DNA from 2 places in the Paraburkholderia sp. ZP32-5 genome. Region 1 is predicted to be linked to the other one. Evidence: predicted binding sites of a transcription regulator. Region 1 holds the regulator's gene; the other holds the start of a gene.
What was found. The regulator LexA, encoded in region 1, represses DNA repair genes until DNA is damaged. The targets are predictions, from matches to a motif close to ACTGTATNNNNATACAGT.

Region 1 (11,697 bases):
CGCATGCACGGGCTGCGCATCGTTCACGTAGCAGAACAGTGTCTCGCCGCTGATCTCGGCCCGCTCGACGAGCGGCGCGAGTTCGTCGCGCAACGCCAACGGATCGGGGCCGTAGATCTCGATCACATCGCAGCCGATTTCGGACGCGATCAGCTCATTCGGCGCACCCTCGGCGATCTTGCGCCCTTCCTCGATCACGCACAGCCGGTGACAGAGCCGCTCCGCCTCTTCCATGAAGTGGGTGGTCAGCAGAATCGTTTTGCCGCGCGTGAGCAATGAGCGCAGCCGTTCCCAGATCAGATGACGCGCCTGCGGATCGAGCCCGGTGGTCGGCTCGTCCATGATCAGTACGTCCGGATCGTTGATCAGCGCCCGTGCCAGCGTGAGGCGCCGTTTCATGCCGCCCGACAACTCGCTCACGCGCGCGTCCGCCTTGCTTTCGAGGCGCGCGAATTCGAGTAGATCCGGCACCCCCGCGCGGCATTGCGCGGCGCTCAGGCCGAAGTAGCGGCCGAACACGAGCAGGTTTTCGCGCACCGTGAAATCGGGATCGAGGTTGTCGAACTGTGGCACCACGCCGACGCGCGCCCGTGCGATGCGCGCGCGGCCGGGTATCGATTCGCCGCATAGCCGGATCGTGCCGGCGTCAGGCGCGGCGATGCCGAGCAGCATGCGCAGCGTCGTTGTCTTGCCCGCGCCGTTGGGGCCGAGCAGGCCGAAGCATTCGCCGGCATTGACATGGAATGACAAACCGTCGACGACCGTCTTTTCGCCGTAGCTTTTCCTGACCTGGTGGAATTCGATAGGGGCAGCGGACATGGATCGATCGGGGCTCCGGCGAAACGGCTAACGCGCGCGATAGGGATGCGGGAGTGCATTGTCGGAATGCTCGCGCAAGCCACTCATTCTAAGGTATTGGCCATTGACGCGAGTCGACGTCCGGGAACGGGTTATGCGTGTGATTCCGGTGCGGGTGTTGATGGCTGTGCGGGCCACGCGGCGCGTGGTCGTGTTCACGCGTTCACGACGGCGAGTCCACGTCGTCGAAGGCGAATCGGCGTATCACCCGTTGCCGAGTCAACGTTCGGCCATGAGGTTTTGCATTGCCGCATCCTTGTGCAGCACCGCGGGATTTTGCCCAACGCTTGTGCGAATCGGATCAGTCGCCCCGACCCCGCACCTGGCGTTTTCCATCTCTTGCAAGCCGAATTGCGGCGCACCATGATTGATTCAGACCGCGCTTTCCGCGCGAACGGAGAAAAACGATGGCGAGCTACCAGAAAATCCTGCTGTGTTACGACGGCTCGCGCGAAGGCCGCAAAGCACTGCGTTGCGGCGCCGATCTGGCGTTGGATCTGAAGGCGGAAACGCATCTGCTGTCGGTCGTCGACATGCGTTCGAGTATTGCGCAAAGCGCGGGTCTGCTAACCGACGTCGCCTGCGGCAGTTTTGAAAAAACCGCCCGTGAGATTCTGCAGGAAGGCGTGAACTGGCTGACCGAGCGTGGCGTGAGCGCGCAAGGGCACTTCGCATTCGGTCATCCGATCGACGAGATCGCCAATCTCGCCAATGAACTGCAAGTCGATCTCGTGGTGGTCGGCCATCGCTGCCGGACCGGCTTGTCGCGTTGGTGGATGGGGGCTGGCAATACGCCGCTGCTCGATCGGATTTCGTGCAGCATCCTGGTGGCCTGTTCGTCCGGACAGGAACAGCAACAGGCCGCCGCTGCGTGATCGAGCGTTACTGCGTCGGGTGTTGCCGCATCGGGCGTTGCCGTATTTGCCACATCCGCTACATCCCATACCGCATTGTGTTCTCGCGTGACTGAGCGTCGCTGCTCAGCCACGCATCATCCTTCCCGCCAAACCACCCGGTCACTCGTTCAGATTGATTGCGGCGAGCTTCCACGTAACGAGCCCCTCGCGCTGAAAGACCGCCGAGTAATTCGTATTGCCTTCGCCGCGCCGAAACGTGATGACGAATTCGTTGAGGCTGCGATAACCGGCCGTGCTTTGGCGCGCGGGCGGAGCCGAATTCGCGGCCGGCGCCGCTGGGGCTTCGCTGCCAGTGGAGGCTTGCGGGGCCGCCGGCTGCTCACCCGGGGTGCCGCGCGGCGGCATGCCGTTCAGCAAGGCCGCGACGCCGTCTGGTGTCGCATACGCATCGACGAGCGGACCGATCAGCGTCACGCCGATGACCGCGCCAATGGTTGCCAGCTTGTTACCGCCATCCGCTTCGAGCCGGTGCGTCAGCATGTCGGCCACCTGCTGCTTGAGGCTGGCGCGCAACGCGGGAAAGTCCACGTACTGGTTGACCGTTTGCACGTCTCGCGCGTCGGCCGCGCGTTTGAGATTGTTGACCGCGAGATAGGGCGATGCATAAACATAGCCCAGTGCGGCAATCACGATGACCACGATCAGCGTGATCAGCAGTGGCCGGGTGGCGCTGCCCTGGATGCGTTTCGGAATGCGCTTCGAAGTGCGTTTCTGAACTTTCATCGGATGGGACTCCCCGGTCGGTTGTGATCCAGCATGGACCACGGCGAGGTCGAAACGATCCCATACGACACGAATATCCAGGCACTGGAACTTCACCCGGGATCCGCTCAGGCTTCGCTCACGCTTCGAACACCGCGCCGTGCATGTTGGCTTCGTCGGCAATGCAACGATCGATCATACGACATACCGCGTCGACCGTACCCACCATAATCAACCGCGACGGTCCGTGGTAGACCCGCACCGGCGCGCGCCGGGCCGGCTCGGCCATGTTCAGGCCCGCGTTCAGCGACACGCGCGCGAATGCCGGCAACGACGACGGCAGGCCCGCGGCTTCCGTGGGCTCGTCGAACAACGACGGCGTGTGAGCCGCGGGCGCTTCGATCGGTGAGCAGGGTGTGAGCTTGCGCAGATGGCGCAGACGGCCGAACTGGCGAAAAGGCAGCAGGCGGGCAAGGCGTTCCATGAATCTCTCCAGGCGATGCGACGTGAATGCGGCTTGGGTGGGACAAACCGGTGCGGGCGGTTCGGCGGATGCAACCGGGAATCAGAACTCGCCCGGGCGGATCAGCCCAACCGCGATGCCTTCGAGCGCGAAATCCGCGCTGCCGGTTTCCACGAAGATGTTGTCGTAATCGGGGTTCTCGGCGATCAGCTCGATACCGTTCGGCCGGCGCTTCAGGCGCTTGACCGTCACGTCGTCGCCAAGCCGCGCAATGATGATCTGGCCGTCCTTCGCTTCGCTGCGCTTTTGCACCGCGAGCAGGTCGCCGTCGAGAATGCCCGCGTCGCGCATCGACAGGCCGCGCACTTTCAGCAGGTAATCGGGCTTGCTCGAGAACAGCGCCGGGTCGCACGCGTAGTGCTGCGAGATATGTTCCTGCGCGAGGATCGGACTACCCGCCGCGACCCGCCCGATTAGCGGCAGCGACAACTGCATCAGGCTTGCATGCGGCAGCGTGAACTGATGCGGCGCCTCGTCCTGGCCGGTCAGCAGCCGAATGCCGCGCGATGCGCCGGCCGCGAGTTCGATCACGCCCTTGCGAGCCAGCGCGCGCAGATGTTCCTCCGCGGAATTGGCCGAGCTGAAGCCGAGTTCGGCGGCGATTTCGGCGCGCGTGGGCGGAAACCCGGTGCGCTCGATCGCGCGGCGGATCAGTTCGAAAACCTGCTGCTGTCGTGCGGTGAGTTTTGTCATGGCCACTGTATGTATGAACAGGTGACTGTATTTTTATACAGTATTCGGCGCAATTCAAGCTTTACTTTAAGTTCGTCGTGACGACCGCGCCGCAGCGTCGCTGATGGGCGTCATCACAGCCTTTCTGGCGCCTCAGCAGCAGATATCTCTGCCGTTACCACTTTTGCGTATAAAAAAATGAAGAAACATTATTTTTAACTATGAAGGCGGATCGATAGACTGGCCTCCGGCTTGGCGCTCATGTGCACGTGACCGCGACGCAAAACAACATCAGACGCTCATCAGCGGATCATCACGCGGAGAAAAGTTGACATGAACCATCGGCATACGGGGCTTGCGGCACGGGGCAGGAAACTCATCGCGGCACTCGCCGTCGGCGCGGCAGGCGCGCTCGGCCTCGTCGGCGCAAGCGGCACGGCGCACGCCAACACGACGCTGCTGAACGTTTCCTACGATCCGACCCGCGAGCTGTATCAGGACATCAATCAGGCGTTCGGCAAGGAATGGAAGGCGAAGACCGGCGAGACGGTCACCTTCAAGCAGTCGCACGGCGGCTCGGGCGCGCAGGCGCGTTCGGTGCTCGATGGGCTGCAGGCCGATGTCGTGACGCTCGCGCTCGCCTACGACATCGACGCGCTCGCGAACAAGGGTCTCGTCGACAAGAACTGGCAGAAGCGCCTGCCCGATAACGCGTCGCCGTACACGTCGACGATCGTGTTCCTCGTGCGCAAAGGCAATCCGAAGCACATCAAGGACTGGGACGATCTGGTGAAGCCGGGCGTGTCGATCGTCACGCCGAATCCGAAGACCTCGGGCGGCGCGCGCTGGAACTATCTGGCCGCGTGGGCCTACGCCGAACATCAGCCGGGCGGCAATGCGCAGAAGGCGAAAGAGTTCGTCGGCAAGCTCTACAAGAATGCGGGCGTGCTCGATTCGGGCGCGCGCGGCGCGACCACCAGCTTCGTGCAGCGCGGTATCGGCGACGTGCTGATCGCGTGGGAAAACGAAGCGTTCCTGTCGCAGAAGGAGTTCGGCGCCGACAAGTTCGAGATCGTCGTGCCGTCGGTGAGCATCCTCGCGGAGCCGCCGGTCGCGGTGGTCGACAAGGTCGTCGATAAGCACGGCACGCGCAAGCTCGCCGAAGCGTATCTGAACTTCCTCTATAGCGAGGAGGGCCAGGAGATCGGCGCGCGCAACTTCTATCGTCCGCGCTCGACCAAGGTGCCGGCCGAGCTGACCGCGAAGTTTCCGAAGCTGAAGCTGTACACGATCGACGATTCGTTCGGCGGCTGGGCCAATGCGCAGAAGACCCATTTCGCGGACGGCGGCGTGTTCGATTCGATCTACCAGCCGCAGTGACGGGCAGGGCGCCGGGGTCCGGACACCGCAAATTCGGACATCGGCGGCGGGACGCGGGAAGCGTGGCTTCCCGCCAGTTTTTTCCGGCGCGCTCGCGGGAGCGCGCTGTCGACTGGCCGGATCCCCCGGCTAGCCGCGCAAGCAGGCATCAACCTGATCACAGAGTATCGAGCATGACGACGTTGACCTTCCGCAAGCCGAGCGCGTTGCCCGGCTTTGGCCTGACACTCGGCATCACGGTGGCTTATCTGAGCCTCGTGGTGCTGATTCCGTTGGCGGCCACCTTTCTGAAGACCGCGACGCTCGACTGGCCGCAGTTCGTGCGCGCGGTCAGTTCGCCGCGCGTCCTCGCGTCGTATCGGCTGACGTTCTTCTCCGCGCTCGGCGGCGCGCTGATCAACGCGGTGTTCGGCTTTCTGGTCGCGTGGGTACTGGTGCGCTACACGTTTCCGTTCAAGCGCATCGTCGATGCGGTGGTCGATCTGCCGTTCGCGCTGCCGACCTCGGTGGCCGGTATCTCGCTGGCGGCCGTCTATGCGGGCAATGGCTGGATCGGCCAGTTTCTCGAACCGCTCGGCATCAAGATTGCGTTCACGCCGGCCGGTGTGCTGGTCGCGCTGACCTTCATCGGTTTGCCGTTCGTCGTGCGCACGGTGCAGCCGGTGCTCGAAGAGTTCGAGCGCGAGCAGGAAGAGGCCGCCGCGTGCCTCGGCGCGTCGCGTTGGCTGACGTTTCGCCGCGTCGTGTTGCCGGCCGTGTTTCCGGCGCTGCTGACCGGTTTCGCGCTCGCGTTCGCGCGCGCGCTCGGCGAATACGGCTCGGTGATCTTTATCGCCGGCAACGTGCCGATGAAATCGGAAATCACGTCGCTGCTGATCATCACGAAGCTCGAACAGTACGACTACGCGGGCGCGACCGCGCTTGCGGTGGTGATGCTGGTCGTGTCGTTCGTGATGCTGCTGCTGATCAATACACTGCAGTGGTATCTGCAGCGGCGCACGAGCCGTGGTGGAGCGGGGCCGGCGCCGGCTGCCGTCACGCCTGTCGCGGCCGTCGGTGGAGGTGCGCAATGAGCCGCGCCACGACTCAACCGAACGCCGCGCGCCGCCCCGATCCGGTCACCGAGCGGGCCGCCGTGCGCTGGCTGCTGACCGGCGTCGCGCTGCTGTTTCTCGCGCTGTTTCTGGTCGTGCCGCTCGCCGCGGTGTTCTATCAGGCGCTGAACAAGGGGCTGCGTTTCTACTTCGAAGCGCTCGCCGATCCGGACGCGCTGTCCGCAATCAAACTGACGCTGATCACCGCCGCGATCGCGGTGCCGCTGAATCTGGTGTTCGGTCTGGTCGCATCGTGGTGCATCGCGAAGTTCGAATTTCGCGGCAAGGCGCTGCTGACCACGCTGATCGATCTGCCGTTCTCGGTGTCGCCGGTGATCTCCGGCCTGATCTACGTGCTGATGTTCGGCGCGCAGGGCTGGTTCGGTCCATGGCTCGAAGATCACAACGTGCAGATCATCTTCGCGGTGCCCGGCATCGTGCTCGCGACGATCTTCGTCACGTTCCCGTTCGTCGCGCGCGAACTGATTCCGCTGATGCAGGCGCAGGGCAACGATGAAGAAGAAGCCGCGCACGTGCTCGGCGCATCGGGCTGGCAGATCTTCCGCCGTGTCACGTTGCCCAACGTCAAATGGGGCCTGCTGTACGGCGTGATTCTGTGCAATGCGCGCGCGATGGGCGAGTTCGGCGCGGTGTCGGTGGTGTCGGGCCATATCCGCGGACAGACCGACACGATGCCGTTGCACGTCGAAATTCTCTATAACGAATACAACTTCTCGGCCGCGTTCGCGGTGGCGTCGCTGCTCGCGCTGCTCGCGCTCGTGACGCTCGGTCTGAAGTTGCTGGCCGAGCGCCATATGTCGGCGGAACTGTCGTCCGCGCATGATGTGCCCGCGTTTGCGGGTCCGGCGCTGCCGGCAGGGACTGCGTCGTCCGGCGCCGCGCAGTCGGTCGCGCAGTCCGCCACGACGTCATCCGCATCACACTCGTATTTCGTCAACGCTACGCCCGCGTCGCAGCGACACCCGCTCAAGCAAGGAGAGCTGTAAATGGGTATCACCGTTCGTAACCTGCATAAGCGCTTCGGCGATTTCGTCGCGCTCGATGACGTATCGCTCGACTTTCCGCCGGGCGAGCTGGTCGCGCTGCTCGGGCCGTCGGGCTGCGGCAAGACGACGTTGCTGCGCGTGATCGCCGGCCTCGAATACGCGGACGGCGGCCAGGTCGAGTTGCAAGGTCAGGATGTCGCGTCGGTCGGCGCGCGCGAACGCGAAGTCGGTTTCGTGTTCCAGCACTACGCGCTGTTTCGCCATATGACGGTGTTCGAGAACGTCGCGTTCGGGCTGCGCGTGAAGCCGCGCAAGGAGCGGCCGTCCGAGAAGGTGATCCGCGAAAAGGTGCATGAACTGCTGAAGCTCGTGCAGCTCGACTGGCTCGCGCAGCGTTATCCGTCGGAGCTGTCGGGCGGGCAGCGGCAGCGTATTGCGCTGGCTCGCGCGCTTGCCGTCGAGCCGAAGGTGCTGCTGCTCGACGAACCGTTCGGCGCGCTCGATGCGAAGGTGCGCAAGGAATTGCGCAGCTGGCTGCGGCGGTTGCATGACGACCTGCATATCTCGACGATCTTCGTTACGCACGATCAGGAAGAAGCGTTGGAAGTGGCCGACCGCATCGTCGTGTTGAATCGCGGACATGTGGAGCAGGTGGGCAGTCCGCAGGACGTGTACGACCATCCGCAGACGCCGTTCGTCTACGAGTTTCTCGGCGCGGCGAACCGTCTGCACGGTAACGTCGATGCCGATGGTTTCGTCGTCGATGGTGCCGCGCTGCCGGTCGCGATCACCGCGGGCTTTAGCGGCCCGGCGTTCGCCTATGTGCGGCCGCACGATCTGCAGTTGTATCCGCAGGCGGCCGGGCATCGCGACGGGATCGTCGTCGACGTGCGGCGTGTCGTGACGCTCGGCGGCTCGGTGCGGGTCGAACTGGCCGGCCGCGAGGGCAATGTGCTCGAAGCCGAACTCGATCGCGAGACGTGGCGCGATCTGCAACTCACGGTCGGCGACGGCGTGACCGCGGTGCCGCGCGCACTCCGCGTGTTCCCCGCGCAATGACGGACGCGGGCGGCACGCCAGCCGCCCGTTGCATATCAGCATTCAGCCGAACCCGACGGCTTCAATAACTCAACTCTGGCGAAACCGGAGACAAACGATGAATTTCCAGCAATTGCGCTTCGTGCGCGAAGCCGTGCGGCAGAACATGAACCTGACCGAGGTGGCGAACGTGCTGTACACGTCGCAGTCGGGTGTGTCGAAGCAGATCAAGGATCTCGAGGACGAACTCGGCGTCGACATTTTTATCCGCCGCGGCAAGCGGCTGACGGGCCTGACCGAGCCGGGCAAGGCCGTGCATCAACTGATCGAACGGATGCTGCTCGACGCGGAAAATTTGCGCCGGGTCGCGCGCCAGTACGCGGATCAGGATAGCGGCCATCTGGTTGTCGCGACCACGCACACGCAGGCGCGCTATGCGCTGCCGAAGGTGGTCCGGCAATTCACCAACGTATTCCCGAAAGTGCATCTCGCGCTGCGTCAGGGCAGTCCGCAACAGATCGCGCAGATGATCATCAACGGTGAGGCGGACATTGGCATCTCGACCGAGGCGCTCGATCGTTTCCCCGACATTGTCACGTTCCCGTGCTATTCGTGGCATCACGTCGTCGTCGTGCCGAAAGATCACCCGCTGGTGGGCCGGCCGAACCTGACGCTTGACGAGATCGCCGAATTCCCGATCGTCACCTACGACCACGACTTCACCGGCCGCTCGCATATCGACCAGGCGTTCGCGAAAGCGGGCGCGTTGCCCGACGTCGTGCTGACCGCGATCGACGCCGACGTGATCAAGACCTACGTCGAACTCGGCATGGGCATCGGCGTGGTCGCGGCAATGGCCTTCGATCCGAAGCGCGATAGCGAACTCGTCGCGCTCGATACGCAGCATCTGTTCGAGGCGAGCACCACACGTGTCGGCTTACGCAAGGGCGCGTTCCTGCGCGCATACGCGTACCGGTTGATCGAGATGTTCGCGCCGCAGTTGAACGAGGCCGATATTGCGGCGCAATTGCGCGAGACGGCTTAAAAACCTTAAGTTTTTGCATACATGCTGCGCGCGCGGGTCAGTCCGCATGCGCGCTTTCACGCATGGCGGCGTAGGGTGCTTCGCTTACAATCGCCGCCATGAATACCTCATCTTCTTCCCCGAATCTCCCGAATTCGTCGAGCCAGAGCGCAGCGCGCGCGCTGCCGCGCATCGCCGTGCTGGCGACCGGCGGCACGATCGCCGGCGCGGCTGCCGATGCGGCCAACACGTCCGGTTATCAGGCGGGCGTCGTCGGTGTCGGCCAACTGCTCGCGGCGGTGCCGGCGTTATCGACGGTCGCGCGGATCGCGCCCGAGCAGATCGCCAGCATCGATAGCAAAGACATGGCGCTGCCGTTGTGGACCACGCTCGCGCAACGCATCAATACGCTGCTCGCCAGCGATGATGTCGATGGCGTAGTCGTCACGCACGGCACCGATACGCTCGAAGAAACCGCCTACCTGCTGCACCTGACCGTCAAGTCGGACAAGCCCGTCGTGCTGACGGCGGCGATGCGTCCGGCGTCGGCATTGTCGGCCGATGGTCCGTTGAATCTGCTGAACGCGGTGACTGTTGCGGCGCATGCGGTCGCGCGCGGGCAGGGCGTGCTGGTCGCTTTCAACAACCGGATTCATAGCGCGCGCGACGTCGTGAAGACCAGCACCTACGCGGTCGATGCGTTCCAGTCGCCGGAGATCGGTGCGCTGGGCTGGGTGCAGGACGGCCGGGTCGAATTCCAGCGCACGGTGGTGCGCGCGCATACGCTCGCGAGCGAATTCTCGATCGACGCGGCGTGGCCGGCGGTGGAAATCATCGCGAGCTATGCGGGTGTGTCGCGTATCGCGGTCGATGCGCTCGTTGGCGCTGGGGTGGGCGGGATCGTCGTCGCGGGAACCGGTAACGGGTCGATACATCAGGCGCTGCAACAGGCGCTCGCCGATGCCGCGTCGCGCGGCGTGGCGGTGGTACGCGCGTCGCGCGTCGGCTCGGGACACGTGATGCGCAACGGCGCGGCCGCGGATGACGCGCTCGGTTTCGTCAGCGCGGGTTCGCTGAATCCGTACAAGGCGAGGGTGCTGTTGATGCTGGCGCTTGCCGCGGGCGTGACCGGCGCGGCTGCGTTGCAGAGGGTGTTCGATACGTACTGATGGGTGTTGGCGCTGACTGTTGCGTGCCCGAGTGGTATTGGGCGTGTGGTATGCAGTGACGCGGCGCTTCGAACACCGCCATTCGCGTCCCGACCCAGCCAGGCAAGCCGGAAACCAGCAAAGAAACACAAAACGAATCCGACAGCCGGACACCCGACGGCGACGTCTGACCGACCAAGGCTTCCCCGGCGCCGCCGGGTGCCGCTGCGGACCCCACTTGCCGCTCTCAGCCCAGAGCGGCACGATTTGCCCGTTACGCCGCGCGGTTTCCCACGCGGCCAACAGGCGCCCCACCAGTCGCTGCCGTGACGCGGCTCACGCTTCAAGCCGCAATCACGGCAAGCTCGATTACCCCAGAGCTCAAGCAGCCTTCGCTTCGTTACCGGGTGCTTGCGCAACCTCGTGATTGGCCATGATCTCCAGCGCGCGCACCATCGCCGAGTGATCCCATGCCTTGCCGCCGTTCGCCGCGCACACGCTGAACAGTTGCTGCGCGCTCGCGGTATGCGGCAGCGCGATGCCGAGCTTGCGCGCGCCGTCGAGCGCGAGATTCAGGTCCTTCTGATGCAGCTCGATTCGGAAGCCCGGATTGAACGTGCGCTTCGTCATGCGCTCGCCGTGTACTTCGAGAATCCGCGACGATGCGAAGCCGCCCATCAGCGCGCGGCGCACGCGTTCCGGATCGGCGCCCGAGCGCGACGCGAACAGCAATGCCTCGGCGACCGCCTCGATGTTCAGCGCGACGATGATCTGGTTGGCGACCTTGCAGGTCTGACCCGCGCCGTTGTCGCCGATCAGCGACACGTTCTTGCCCATCAGGTCGAACAGCGGTCTGGCCTTCGCAAAGGCCTGTTCCGGACCGCCGACCATGATGGTCAGCGTCGCATCGCGCGCGCCGATTTCGCCGCCGGATACCGGCGCGTCGAGATAGTCGGCGCCGAGCGCGTTGATCTTCTTCGCGAAGTCCTGCGTGTCGAGCGGCGAGATCGAGCTCATGTCGATCACCAGCTTGCCTTTCGCGAGACCAGCGGCGACGCCGTCATCGGCGAACAGCACGTTGGCGACGTCCGGCGTGTCCGGCACCATGATGATCACGACGTCGGCTGCCTGCGCGACCGCGGTCGAGCTGGCGACCACGCTCGCGGTCTTCGCGATGTCGTCCGGCACCGGATACGCGCCGTTCACGAACAGCGAGTGACCGCCTTTGATGAGGTTGCGCGCCATATGCGCGCCCATGATGCCGAGTCCGATAAAGCCGATCTTTGCCATCTGTGAATCTCCAGGGTAATAGGGTTGCCGCGAAGGTTGCTGCG
Region 2 (11,697 bases), 1.6 Mb from region 1:
ACCCGCCGAACGACACGCCCGCAGGCACGGCGCGCAGCGGCCGCGTATCGAGCAGGCCGAACACGAACATCGCCGGCAGCAGGAAGAACATGTACTGCTGCGGATACTCGACCAGCGCATGCATCGTCAGCACGCCGATCAGCGCGACCCCGAACACGCGCGTGGCGCTCTGCGGCGCGCGCACGACCCGCACGAGCCACGCGACGAGGCCGAGCAGCACGATGCCAAGGCCGATCAGACCGGTCTTCGCAAGCAGATCGATAAAGATGTCATGCGAGTTGTTCGCAATCTCGACACCGCCAAGCTGCTTCACGAGCTCGAACTGATAGCTCGGGAATTCGCCCCAACCCACGCCGATCAGCGGATGCGCCGTGAACATCGTCCAGCCATATTTCCACAACGCGAGGCGCGGCGCGATCTGGCCGGCATCCTGAAAACGCTCGGCCGCCGACTGCCCCAACTCGAGGTGGTAGCGCACATTGGCCCAGCGGATCAGCGCATTGACCACGAAGAACAGCACCGCGAGCGCGATCGGAATCAGCCATTCGCGATTGCCGCGGCGCAGTAGCGGCTCACTACGCATCTGCGCGAACGCCATCCAGAAACCGGCGACAACGATCACGCCCATCTGCAACCACGGCCCGCGCGACACGGTCAGCGCGAGACCGGCCGAGAAAATCGTCGACACCAGCAGCCAGATCGGCAGCGCAATACGGCGCGTCTGCACCAGATACAACGCACCCGCCATCGCGAACGCGATATAGGTGGCAAGGTGATTCGCCTGCGCCATATTGCCGAACGGCCGGCGCTCGATGGTCACGTTGTACGCGACGACGAACGGCGCGACCCGCGTCTCGAGGTGAAACAGCTGGATCACCTGGCTGAACACCGCGAACAGTCCGCCGACGATCAACGCCCCTGCCGCCCAGCGCAGCGCGGTTTCGTCGAGCTTCACACGCGCGAAGCCGTAGCCCACGTGCACCGCCATCAACGCCGCGAGCAGGAAGCCGGCGCCGAGCCAGTTCATCGACGGCACGGCAACCGGCAGCACGAATGCCTGCACGATCAGCAGCAAGCCGAATAGCAACGGCACCAGCGCGACCATCGGTGACGCGAACGCGACGCGCGGCCGCGCGGTCGCGACCAGCAGTACGACGGCCGCGCCGGTCAGCAGATACAGCGCGAGCGCGGTGAATTCGGCGTAGAAGGTCGGAATCGGATACGTGTGGTTGGCGACCGCATACGGCAGTATCAACGCGAGGGCCAACAGAACGAGAGACAGGTAGCGCGCGAAAGGGGTGGGCATCGAATCAACGGTGGGCGTCAGCAACCGGCGCACTATACAAAAAATTCCTTACGCTGTGCGTCGGCCCGGCCGAAATAGACAGAAAATCAGCCTTTTACGTTGTGTTGCCGGCTGGTTCGTTGGCCACTCAGTCAGCTACTTAGTCGACGATCGATGCGCCCCTTGAGTCGTCCATTCATGCGCTCATTCGTTTGCCCATTCATTCGCGTTCGCCAGCACATTCGAAAGCTCTTTCGATACTCTTTCGCCGGCTGGCCGCTCTGCTTAGGATCGACACTCCGGTGGCGCCAGATTGCCCGCTAGCGTCGGCGCTTCGGTCGGCGACGGCCCGGCCCCCGGCGCCGGTAACGACGACGCTGCCTTGCCGCCCGCAAAACATTCCCATGTAAGCGCGCCGGTCTGCACCGAGTCCTTGTTCAACGCGACCCGCGTGGTCGGCGCCTCCGCGTTGTCCGGCACCGACGGCACCAGCGTCAGCGTGTTCTCGCCGGCCTGTGCGACGCGCGTCGTATAGGTGACGGTGATCTGCCCGGTGTCATCGTCGATATGAATGGACTCGACGTTGCGCGTCGCAGGCGGCGAAGCATAACCGCCGCCGAATGCATTGCCGCTCGCGGCGTTCTCGGCCACCGACAGCCGCGCGGAAGAAGCCAGCGATAAGCCCTCGCCCACCCGGCTGCGCGCCAGATAGTCCTGATACGCAGGGATCGCATAGGCGGCAATCACCCCAACGATTGCGAGCACGATCATCAGCTCGATCAGCGTGAAGCCGACGCCGCAACGGCGGCACGCACGCGCAAACCGCGCGCGCCAGTTCGCACGCCAGCGCGCGCAGCGCGACGAAGACGTCGCTTGAGAATAAGGGGAATAGGGCAAGGTGACGGTCATCGGCAGACTCCTGATACGAAAAACGCCTGCCCCACGGATCGGGAACAGGCGTTTCCATCGTAGCGAGCCCGGCTCGCGTCTTACAGTCAGCCAGATGGCCAATGTTGCATCGGCGCGGTGAGGGCGGCGCTTAGGCCGCATGCATCGGCCCGTGCTCGCGTTGCAACCAACTCGAGACTCAAAACTGGAGACTCAAAGCGCGGCGCGTCTCGCATTGCGCCGCTTCAGCAGATAACCGACGACCACGACGAACAGTGCACCCGCGATGCTCATCCCATATTCGGCGGCGGGCGTATCGAGGATCGGCCAACGGTCGCCGGCGGGGTCGTTGACCATCAGACCGCCCGCGATCCAGCCAAGCAGCGCCGCGCCGAGCAGCACGATGACCGGGAAGCGGTCGAGCAGCTTCAGAATCAGCTGGCTGCCCCACACGATCAGCGGAATGCTCACCACGAGTCCGAAGATCACGAGCGCCAACCGATGCTCCTGCTCCGCGCCCTCGGCCGCGCCGGCAATTGCGATCACGTTGTCGAGGCTCATCACCGCGTCCGCGACGATGATCGTCTTGATCGCCGAGATCAGCTTGTCGGCGGGCTTCACGTTCTCATGCACGTCGTGCGCGGGCGCGAGCAGACGCACGCCGATCCACAGCAACAGCAAGCCGCCGGTGAACTTCAGAAGCGGCACGTCGAGCAGCGCGACCGCGAACGCGATCAGCACGACGCGCAGCAGGATCGCGCCGGCTGTCCCCCATAGCACGCCGCGCACGCGCTGCGCGGGCGGCAGATTGCGGCACGCCAGCGCGATCACGACCGCGTTGTCGCCACCGAGCAGGATGTCGATCACGATGATCTGGAAGACCGCGCCCCAGTTGAGCGTCGTGAAAAATTCAAGCATGAGAAAACCGGAAGAAAGCTGACGCGTGGACACGAACGCGGACGAAAAAAAGCGGGGGAGTCTGCACTCCCCCGCTTTTCGGGACCGCCCGCTCACGAAAGGACTTCGTAAGCGTATCAAAACCGCGCCGCTACGGCACGCGAATTTCTTCGATTTACAGCATCGCCTTCAGAAGACGCGCCATTTCCGACGGGTTCTTCGTGACCTTGATACCGCATGCGTCCATGATTTCCAGCTTCGCTTCAGCGGTGTCAGCACCGCCCGAGATCAGCGCGCCGGCATGGCCCATGCGCTTGCCCGGAGGCGCCGTGACGCCAGCGATGAAGCCAACCACCGGCTTCTTCATGTTGTCCTTGATCCAGTGCGCGGCGTTCGCTTCGTCCGGACCGCCGATCTCGCCGATCATGATGACGGCGTCCGTTTCCGGATCGTCGTTGAACATCTTCATCACGTCGATGTGCTTCAGACCGTTGATCGGATCGCCACCGATACCGACTGCCGACGACTGGCCGAGGCCGATCGCGGTCAGCTGGCCGACTGCTTCATACGTCAGCGTGCCCGAACGCGACACGACGCCGATGCGGCCCTTGCGGTGGATGTGACCCGGCATGATGCCGATCTTCAGTTCGTCCGGCGTGATCGTGCCCGGGCAGTTCGGTCCGAGCAGCAGTGTCTTGCGGTTTTCCGCGCGCATGCGAGCCTTGAGCTCGATCATGTCGCGGACGGGAATGCCTTCCGTGATACAGATCGCGAGATCCAGATCGGCTTCGACTGCTTCCCAGATCGCAGCTGCAGCACCTGCCGGCGGAACGTAAATCACCGACACGGTCGCGCCCGTCTCAGCCTTGGCTTCAGCGACGCTCGCGTAGATGGGAATGCCTTCGAAATCTTCGCCGGCCTTCTTCGGGTTCACGCCCGCGACGTACGCTTCGCGGCCGTTTGCGTATTCACGGCAAGCACGCGTGTGGAACTGACCGGTCTTGCCGGTGATGCCCTGCGTGATGACCTTGGTGTCTTTGTTAATCAGAATCGACATGTATTGACCTCTGTTCGTTTGGCGTCGCGCGGTAGCGCCATTCGGCGCGATGTTTCACGCCTGTGTCGCTTGCGCGCCGCCACTCGTCAACTTGGCAAATGCGCTGGTAAATGCGCCTGTAAATCCGCTGGAGCTTTGGCTTACGCCTTGCCCGAAGCAGCCGCGACGACCTTCTGAGCCGCTTCTTCCATGCTGTCCGCCGAGATGATCGGCAGACCGGATTCGGCGAGCATCTTCTTGCCCAGGTCTTCGTTCGTGCCCTTCATGCGGACCACGAGCGGCACCTTCAGCGACACGGCCTTCGACGCCGCGATCACGCCTTCCGCGATCACGTCGCAGCGCATGATGCCGCCGAAGATGTTGACCAGGATCGCGGTCAGGTTCGGGTTCTTCAGCATGATCTTGAACGCTTCGGTGACCTTCTCGGTCGTAGCTCCTCCGCCGACGTCGAGGAAGTTCGCCGGTTCGCCGCCGAACAGCTTGATGGTGTCCATCGTTGCCATTGCGAGGCCAGCGCCGTTCACGAGGCAGCCGATGTTGCCGTCGAGAGAGATGTACGCGAGATCGAACTTCGACGCTTCGATTTCAGCCGGATCTTCTTCGTCCAGATCGCGGTAAGCGACGATTTCCGGGTGACGGAACAGCGCGTTCGAGTCGAAGTTGAACTTCGCGTCGAGTGCGATGACCTTGCCGTCGCCGGTCAGGATCAGCGGGTTGATTTCGGCGAGCGACGCGTCGGTTTCCCAGAACGCCTTGTACAGACCTTGCAGGATCGCGCGAGCTTGCGGCAGCGAAGCGGCGGGCACGCCGATCTTCGTTGCAAGCTCGTCGGCTTCGGAATCCTTCAGGCCGGTCGACGGGTCGACAGCGATCTTGTGGATCAGCTCGGGCGTCTTTTCCGCGACTTCTTCGACGTCCATGCCGCCTTCGCTCGATGCCATCACGACGATCTTCTGCGACACGCGGTCGATCACCAGGCCGACATACAGTTCCTTCTTGATGTCAGCGCCTTCTTCGATCAGCAGGCGATTCACCTTCTGGCCTTCCGGGCCGGTCTGGTGCGTGACGAGTTGCATGCCGAGGATCTGGTTCGAGTATTCACGAACCTGTTCCAGCGACTTGGCAACCTTCACGCCGCCGCCCTTGCCACGGCCACCCGCGTGGATCTGAGCCTTCACGACCCAAACCGGGCCGCCGAGCTCTTCCGCGGCCTTGACCGCATCATCCACCGAGAAGACCGGCTTGCCGCGCGGTACCGCGACGCCGAATTTCCGCAGGATTTCCTTACCCTGGTACTCGTGAATCTTCATGCGTGATTCCCTTCAGTCTGAGAGTTGGATTGAACTTCGTTTCCGTTGCCGCCGTTCAGGCCGACACGTTGCCGCTTTCTTCGCGGCTCGCCGCGTCGTCCGCCGCAGCCGCGCGCTCCACCGAATGCGGTGCGTGGCCATACCAGCGCGGATAAAACTGTTTCACCGCCTCGCCGTCGAAACGCAGCGCGTGGCAGCGTCCCAACTGGAATGGCGGTTTGTCGTTGGAATGTTCGCCCGTGCCGTTCGACGATCTGTCTGCGGAACCCGCGTTCTCGCCTGGCGTGCTGTCATTGGTGTTCCATACCTCGCCGGCGAACGCCTGGATCGCGGCGGTCGGCAGGATTGCGCACAACTCGGTGAGATGCGTGCAACCGGCCGTACCGGCCAGCAAACGGGCGGCATCGCGACGGAAGTTGTGGAACAGATTGAGCCCGATGAGGGCACGGTAGGCGGGATTGCTGGCCTGGCACAACCCTGGATAGGGCACCCAGTCGGACGACGCCTCGGCGTCGACGACATTGAGCTTGCGATCGATGGTGATGCGAAGCCAGAGTTCATGGATCGGCTGACCATTGGGCCGGACACCCGACGCAAGCGCTACATCGCGCGGCTTTTCGTCGGTGAGGCACGCTTCCACATCCCACAGGCCGTCGGCTCGCTCGTAAGCTTCCGCTCTGATTGCGCGACGATGGCGCAACTGACGGGATACTGGCGGGGAAAGCGACATGCGGGAAGGAAAGGCCGGATTGGAAAACTTATGGATTTTAGCATAACGGGTATTCGGGATACCCCGCAATGCGCAAGGCCGGCCGCTGGCTCGGGGCGCGGGGTTGCCGCCCGCGCAGCCGCGCCGGTACCGCCGCGCTAATCGCCGCTGTCCATCTCGTCGATACCTTTGAGGATCTTGCCGATCGTCGCGCCGGAAAAACCGCGCGACGCGAGAAAGCGCGCCTGCTTCGCACGCTCGGCCGGCGTTTGCGGAAGCTCGCCGAACTTCTTGCGCCACACAGCCAGCGCGCGCGTGAGTTCGGTGTCGCGTAATTGCGCGGTGGCCTCTTCGACCAGCGCCGGGTTCAGCGCGTGCTGTTTCAGTTCACCGAGGATGCGGCTCGTACCGAGCCGTGAAGCGCGCCGGTGAATCAGACTTTCCGCGAAGCGTGAATCGGAGAGCCAGTTCTCGGCTTCCAGTGAGTCGAGCACCGTGTCGAGCGAATCGGTTTCCTCGACATAAGGTTGGAGCTTGCGCGCGAGTTCGGCGCGGCTGTATTCGCGTCGCGACAGATAACCGAGCGCGCGCCCTTTTAGCGAGCGCGCTGGACGCTGGGATTTTCTGCTGTCGTCTTCGTCGGACTGCCCCGGCTTAGCTTCGCCGGGTTGGCGGCGCGAACGGGTGTAGGTGACTTCGGCAGCAGCTTCGGAACTGGTGTCGGGAAACCCCGCGCCAGATGATGATGAGGAAGGTGATGCGGAGGATTCGGATCGTGTACGCCGCGAGCCTCGGCCCGCGGCGCGATCGTGTGCGTCGAATGATTCGAACGGATCGAATGGATCGCCAGCGGATGAGGCATCGCGATCGGACGCTCCACCCGCTGTGTCGCGCGGGCCGTCCGGATAGCGTCCGGAGTTGGAACCAGACAGCGGCCGGCCTTTGCGTATCACGTGATGCTTACTCTTCTTCGCCCGCGATTTCTTCAGCGTCTGCGCCGGCCACGGCATCTGCCATCGCGGTGACGCCCAGCGATTCGCGGATGCGGTTTTCGATTTCACGAGCGATGTCCGGATTTTCGCGCAGGAATTCACGCGCGTTGTCCTTGCCCTGACCGATCCGCTCGCCGCTGTAGCTGTACCAGGCGCCAGCCTTGTCGACGATCTTCGCCTGCACGCCGAGATCGATGATTTCGCCCTGACGCGAAATACCCTCGCCGTACAGGATGTCGAAAATCGCTTCGCGGAACGGCGGCGACACCTTGTTCTTGACGACCTTCACGCGCGTTTCGTTGCCGATCACTTCGTCGTTCTTCTTGATCGAACCGATGCGGCGAATATCCAGACGCACCGACGCGTAGAACTTCAGCGCATTACCGCCCGTGGTGGTTTCCGGATTGCCGAACATCACGCCGATCTTCATACGGATCTGGTTGATGAAGATCACGAGGCAGTTCGTGCGCTTGATCGTGCCAGTGAGCTTACGCAGCGCCTGCGACATCAGACGTGCCTGCAGACCCGGCAGCGAGTCGCCCATTTCGCCTTCGATTTCGGCCTTCGGCACCAGCGCCGCGACCGAGTCGATCACGATCATGTCGATCGAGCCCGAACGCACCAGCGCGTCGGCGATTTCGAGCGCCTGTTCGCCGGTGTCCGGCTGCGAGACCAGCAGATCGGAGACGTTCACGCCGAGCTTGCCCGCGTATTGGATGTCGAGCGCGTGTTCCGCGTCGATAAACGCCGCGGTGCCGCCGAGCTTCTGCATTTCGGCGATGACCTGCAGCGTCAGCGTGGTTTTACCGGACGATTCCGGACCGTAGATTTCGACCACGCGGCCACGCGGTAGACCGCCGACGCCCAGTGCGATGTCGAGGCCGAGCGAGCCGGTCGACACAACCTGAATGTCTTCGACTGCCTCACCTGCGCCGAGCCGCATGACCGACCCTTTGCCGAACTGCTTTTCGATCTGCGCGAGCGCGGCGGCAAGTGCCTTGCTCTTTTCAGCAGTCAGTCCAGCCGAGCCTTTCTTGCTTTCTTCCATGAATCGTCCTTTGCTATGATGAACGGCGTCTGAGGCAGGTGTGCGCCCGGGTTTCAGCCGGTTGTGGCATGTTCCCGAGGCTATTCGAGTGAACAGCACACGAAACGCAGACACTGTATAAAAAAACAGTAGTTTTGGCAAGCACGATTGTTATGCGAACACGCATTTTTACTGTCGCGCCGCCCAACTACCCATAAATGATTTCGGAGACCGCTGCGCGCCCGGGGCGAACCCCACGGTGCCGGCAAAGCCAGGCTGGCGCATCATGCGAATTCTGATTGCCGAAGACGACAGCATACTCGCGGACGGTCTGGTTCGATCACTCCGCCAATCGGCCTATGCGGTCGATCACGTGAAAAGCGGCGTGGAAGCCGATACCGCGTTGTCAATGCAGACGTTCGACCTATTGATCCTCGATCTGGGCCTGCCGCGCATGTCCGGACTCGAAGTGCTGCGCCGCCTGCGCGCGCGCAATTCGAACCTGCCCGTGCTGATCCTGACCGCCGCCGATAGCGTCGACGAACGCGTCAAGGGGCTCGACCTCGGCGCCGACGATTACATGGCCAAACCCTTCGCGCTCAACGAACTCGAAGCGCGCGTGCGCGCGCTGACCCGGCGCGGCGCGGGCGGCGGTCCGACGGTGGTGCGGCACGGCTCGCTGACGTTCGATCAGATCGGCCGGATCGCCTACGTGAACGACCAGGTGATCGATCTGTCGGCGCGCGAACTCGGCCTGCTCGAAGTGCTGCTGCAGCGGATCGGCCGGCTGGTGTCGAAGGAACAGCTCGTCGATCACCTGTGCGAATGGGGCGAGGAAGTCAGCAACAACGCAATCGAAGTCTACGTGCACCGGCTGCGCAAGAAGATCGAGCCGAGCGGGGTGCGCATCATTACCGTGCGCGGCCTTGGCTACTGCCTCGAAAAAGCGGCGCCGCCGGCGAATGCGAGTTCCGCGGCGAACACCGGCGCGCCCTCGCCCGGCGCCGAGCCGCCGCAGCCACCCCCGCCAACCCAACCGGCCCAACCGTCCGCCGCGCCGTCCTCCGGCACGATGCCGGCGAGCCATCACTATAAGTAGAGGGCCGCGATGTCCGCACGCGCTGATCGCGCCACGGCGCACGCGGCGGACCTCGACGAGGCGCGCGACGCGCGCTACGCCAATCCGTTCGCTCCGCCCGACGAGACCGAAGCCGCCGCCGAGGCGCGTCCGCGCTCGCTGTTCGGCGAAATTCTCGACTGGATGCTCGCGCCGCTGCTGCTGCTGTGGCCGATGAGTCTCGCGGTCACCTATCTGGTCGCGAAATCGATCGCGAACAGCCCGTTCGATCGCGCGCTCGAAACCGATGCCTACGTGCTCGCGCGCCAGATCCATCCGGTCAATGGCGTCGCGGAGCTGTCGCTGCCCGAATCCACGCGCGACTTCCTGCGCGCCGACAACGTCGACAGCGTGTTCTTTCAGGTGCTCGGCACGCGCGGCGAACTCGTCGCCGGCGAGCGCGACATGCCGCTGCCGCACGAGGAAGACCGTCCGCAAGCTGGCATCGTCGAATTTCGCGATGACGTGCTGCGCGGCAACGACATCCGCGTCGCCTACACGACCGTCGAGTTTCCGCAGACGCCGGGCGCGCAGCCGGTGCTCGTGCAGGTCGCCGAAACGCTCGACAAACGCAGCCAGCTCGCCAACGACATCATCAAGGGCGTGATCCTGCCGCAGTTCGTGATCCTGCCGCTCGCGATCCTGCTGGTGTGGTTCGGGCTGTCGCGCGGGCTCGCGCCGCTGCATGCGCTGCAGGCGCATATCCGCGCGCGCCGCCCGGATGATTTATCGCCGCTCGAAGCACAGCGCGCGCCGCCCGAAATCGAGCCGCTCGTGACCTCGTTTAACGACCTGCTCACGCGCCTCGAACAGAATATGGAGCTGCAGAAGCGCTTTATCGCGGACGCCGCGCATCAGATGAAAACGCCGCTCGCCGGCCTGCGCACCCAGGCCGAGCTGGCGTTGCGTCAGAACGCGTCGGCGGAGGTGCATCGCTCGCTCGAACAGATCGCGACGAGTTCCGAGCAGGCGGCGCGGCTCGTCACGCAGTTGCTCGCGCTTGCGCGCGCGGAGAACCGGCGCTCCGGACAGATCTTCACGCCGGTCGAGCTCGGCGAGCTGGCACGTAGCGCGGTGCGCGAATGGGTGCAGCCAGCGCTCGCGAAGCAGATGGACCTCGGCTACGAGGCGCCCGACGAGCCGGTTGAAGTCGCCGGCAATCCGGTGATGCTGCGCGAAATGCTATCGAACCTGATCGACAACGCGATCCGCTACACACCGGCGGGCGGGCGCATCACCGTGCGGGTCCGGCACGACGCGGCCGCGCGCCTCGTGCACCTGGAAGTCGAGGACACCGGGCTCGGCATTCCCGCGGCCGAACGCTCGCGCGTGGTCGAGCGCTTCTACCGGATTCTCGGCCGCGAGGGCGACGGCAGCGGCCTCGGACTTGCGATCGTCCGCGAGATCACCGCGATGCACGGCGGCGAGCTGACGATCGACGATAACGTCTATCAGGACTCGCCACGGCTGGCGGGAACGCTCGTGCGTGTCAGCTTGCATCTGCTGGAACGGGGGCGGGACTTACCCTAACGGGCGCCGAACGTCAGCCACGCCCAGCGCGTGATTTTGAGATACTTCCACGCATGTTGCGAGAAATTCCGCGCACGTTGCCCGGAATTGGATGCTGATTCACCGGCTTACCGGACTACCCTACCTCCCCTCGCCACGTCAGAACGACGTAAGTTTCCACTCCAATAATCGGTTGCACGGAAACGCCCGAGCCGGCGATTCCGCCTGCATATCAAATATTTGGAGACGACATATGGCTACCGTTGGCGGGCACATCTCGCCCGTGCCGATGACGCGCGATGAGAAGCGGGTGATCTTCGCATCGTCGCTGGGTACGGTGTTCGAGTGGTACGACTTTTATCTGGCCGGCTCGCTGGCGGCCTTCATCAGCAAGAGCTTCTTCTCCGGCGTCAATCCGACCGCCGGCTTCATCTTCACGCTGCTCAGCTTTGCAGCGGGCTTCGCGGTGCGGCCATTCGGCGCGATCGTGTTCGGGCGGCTCGGCGACATGGTCGGGCGCAAGTACACGTTCCTCGTCACAATCATCATCATGGGCCTGTCGACGTTCCTCGTCGGCTTCCTGCCCGGCTATGCGGCGATCGGCATTGCGTCGCCGGTGATCTTCATCGCGATGCGGCTGCTGCAAGGTCTCGCGCTCGGCGGCGAGTACGGCGGCGCCGCGACCTACGTGGCCGAACACGCGCCGGCTGGCCGCCGCGGCTTCTACACCGCGTGGATCCAGACCACCGCGACGCTCGGCCTGTTCCTGTCGCTGCTCGTGATTCTCGGCGTGCGCACGCTGATGGGCGAGGATTCGTTCGGTGCGTGGGGCTGGCGCATTCCGTTCATCGTGTCGATCCTGCTGCTTGCCGTTTCGGTGTGGATCCGTCTGCAACTGCATGAGTC

Region 2: a site for LexA is predicted at 8,299-8,316, ahead of recA (recombinase RecA). Genes of this name have one in related genera too.

Annotation. Positions count from the first base shown of each region.
Region 1 is NZ_JAJEJP010000001.1:1,841,301-1,852,997, forward strand. It holds gene nodI (nodulation factor ABC transporter ATP-binding protein NodI) at 1-819, opposite strand, end outside; gene L0U82_RS07775 (universal stress protein) at 1,266-1,733, shown strand; gene L0U82_RS07780 (DUF2939 domain-containing protein) at 1,875-2,498, opposite strand; gene L0U82_RS07785 (hypothetical protein) at 2,617-2,961, opposite strand; gene lexA (transcriptional repressor LexA) at 3,043-3,693, opposite strand; gene L0U82_RS07795 (sulfate ABC transporter substrate-binding protein) at 4,006-5,052, shown strand; gene cysT (sulfate ABC transporter permease subunit CysT) at 5,226-6,125, shown strand; gene cysW (sulfate ABC transporter permease subunit CysW) at 6,122-7,153, shown strand; gene L0U82_RS07810 (sulfate/molybdate ABC transporter ATP-binding protein) at 7,154-8,212, shown strand; gene L0U82_RS07815 (CysB family HTH-type transcriptional regulator) at 8,310-9,236, shown strand; gene L0U82_RS07820 (asparaginase) at 9,335-10,384, shown strand; partial or broken gene L0U82_RS07825 (2-hydroxy-3-oxopropionate reductase) at 10,745-11,671, opposite strand.
Region 2 is NZ_JAJEJP010000001.1:3,473,521-3,485,217, forward strand. It holds gene L0U82_RS14990 (PglL family O-oligosaccharyltransferase) at 1-1,306, opposite strand, end outside; gene L0U82_RS14995 (pilin) at 1,571-2,194, opposite strand; gene L0U82_RS15000 (TerC family protein) at 2,387-3,091, opposite strand; gene sucD (succinate--CoA ligase subunit alpha) at 3,246-4,127, opposite strand; gene sucC (ADP-forming succinate--CoA ligase subunit beta) at 4,268-5,437, opposite strand; gene L0U82_RS15015 (DUF2889 domain-containing protein) at 5,493-6,167, opposite strand; gene recX (recombination regulator RecX) at 6,305-7,099, opposite strand; gene recA (recombinase RecA) at 7,107-8,186, opposite strand; gene L0U82_RS15030 (response regulator transcription factor) at 8,452-9,264, shown strand; gene L0U82_RS15035 (sensor histidine kinase) at 9,274-10,812, shown strand; gene L0U82_RS15040 (MFS transporter) at 11,045-11,697, shown strand, end outside.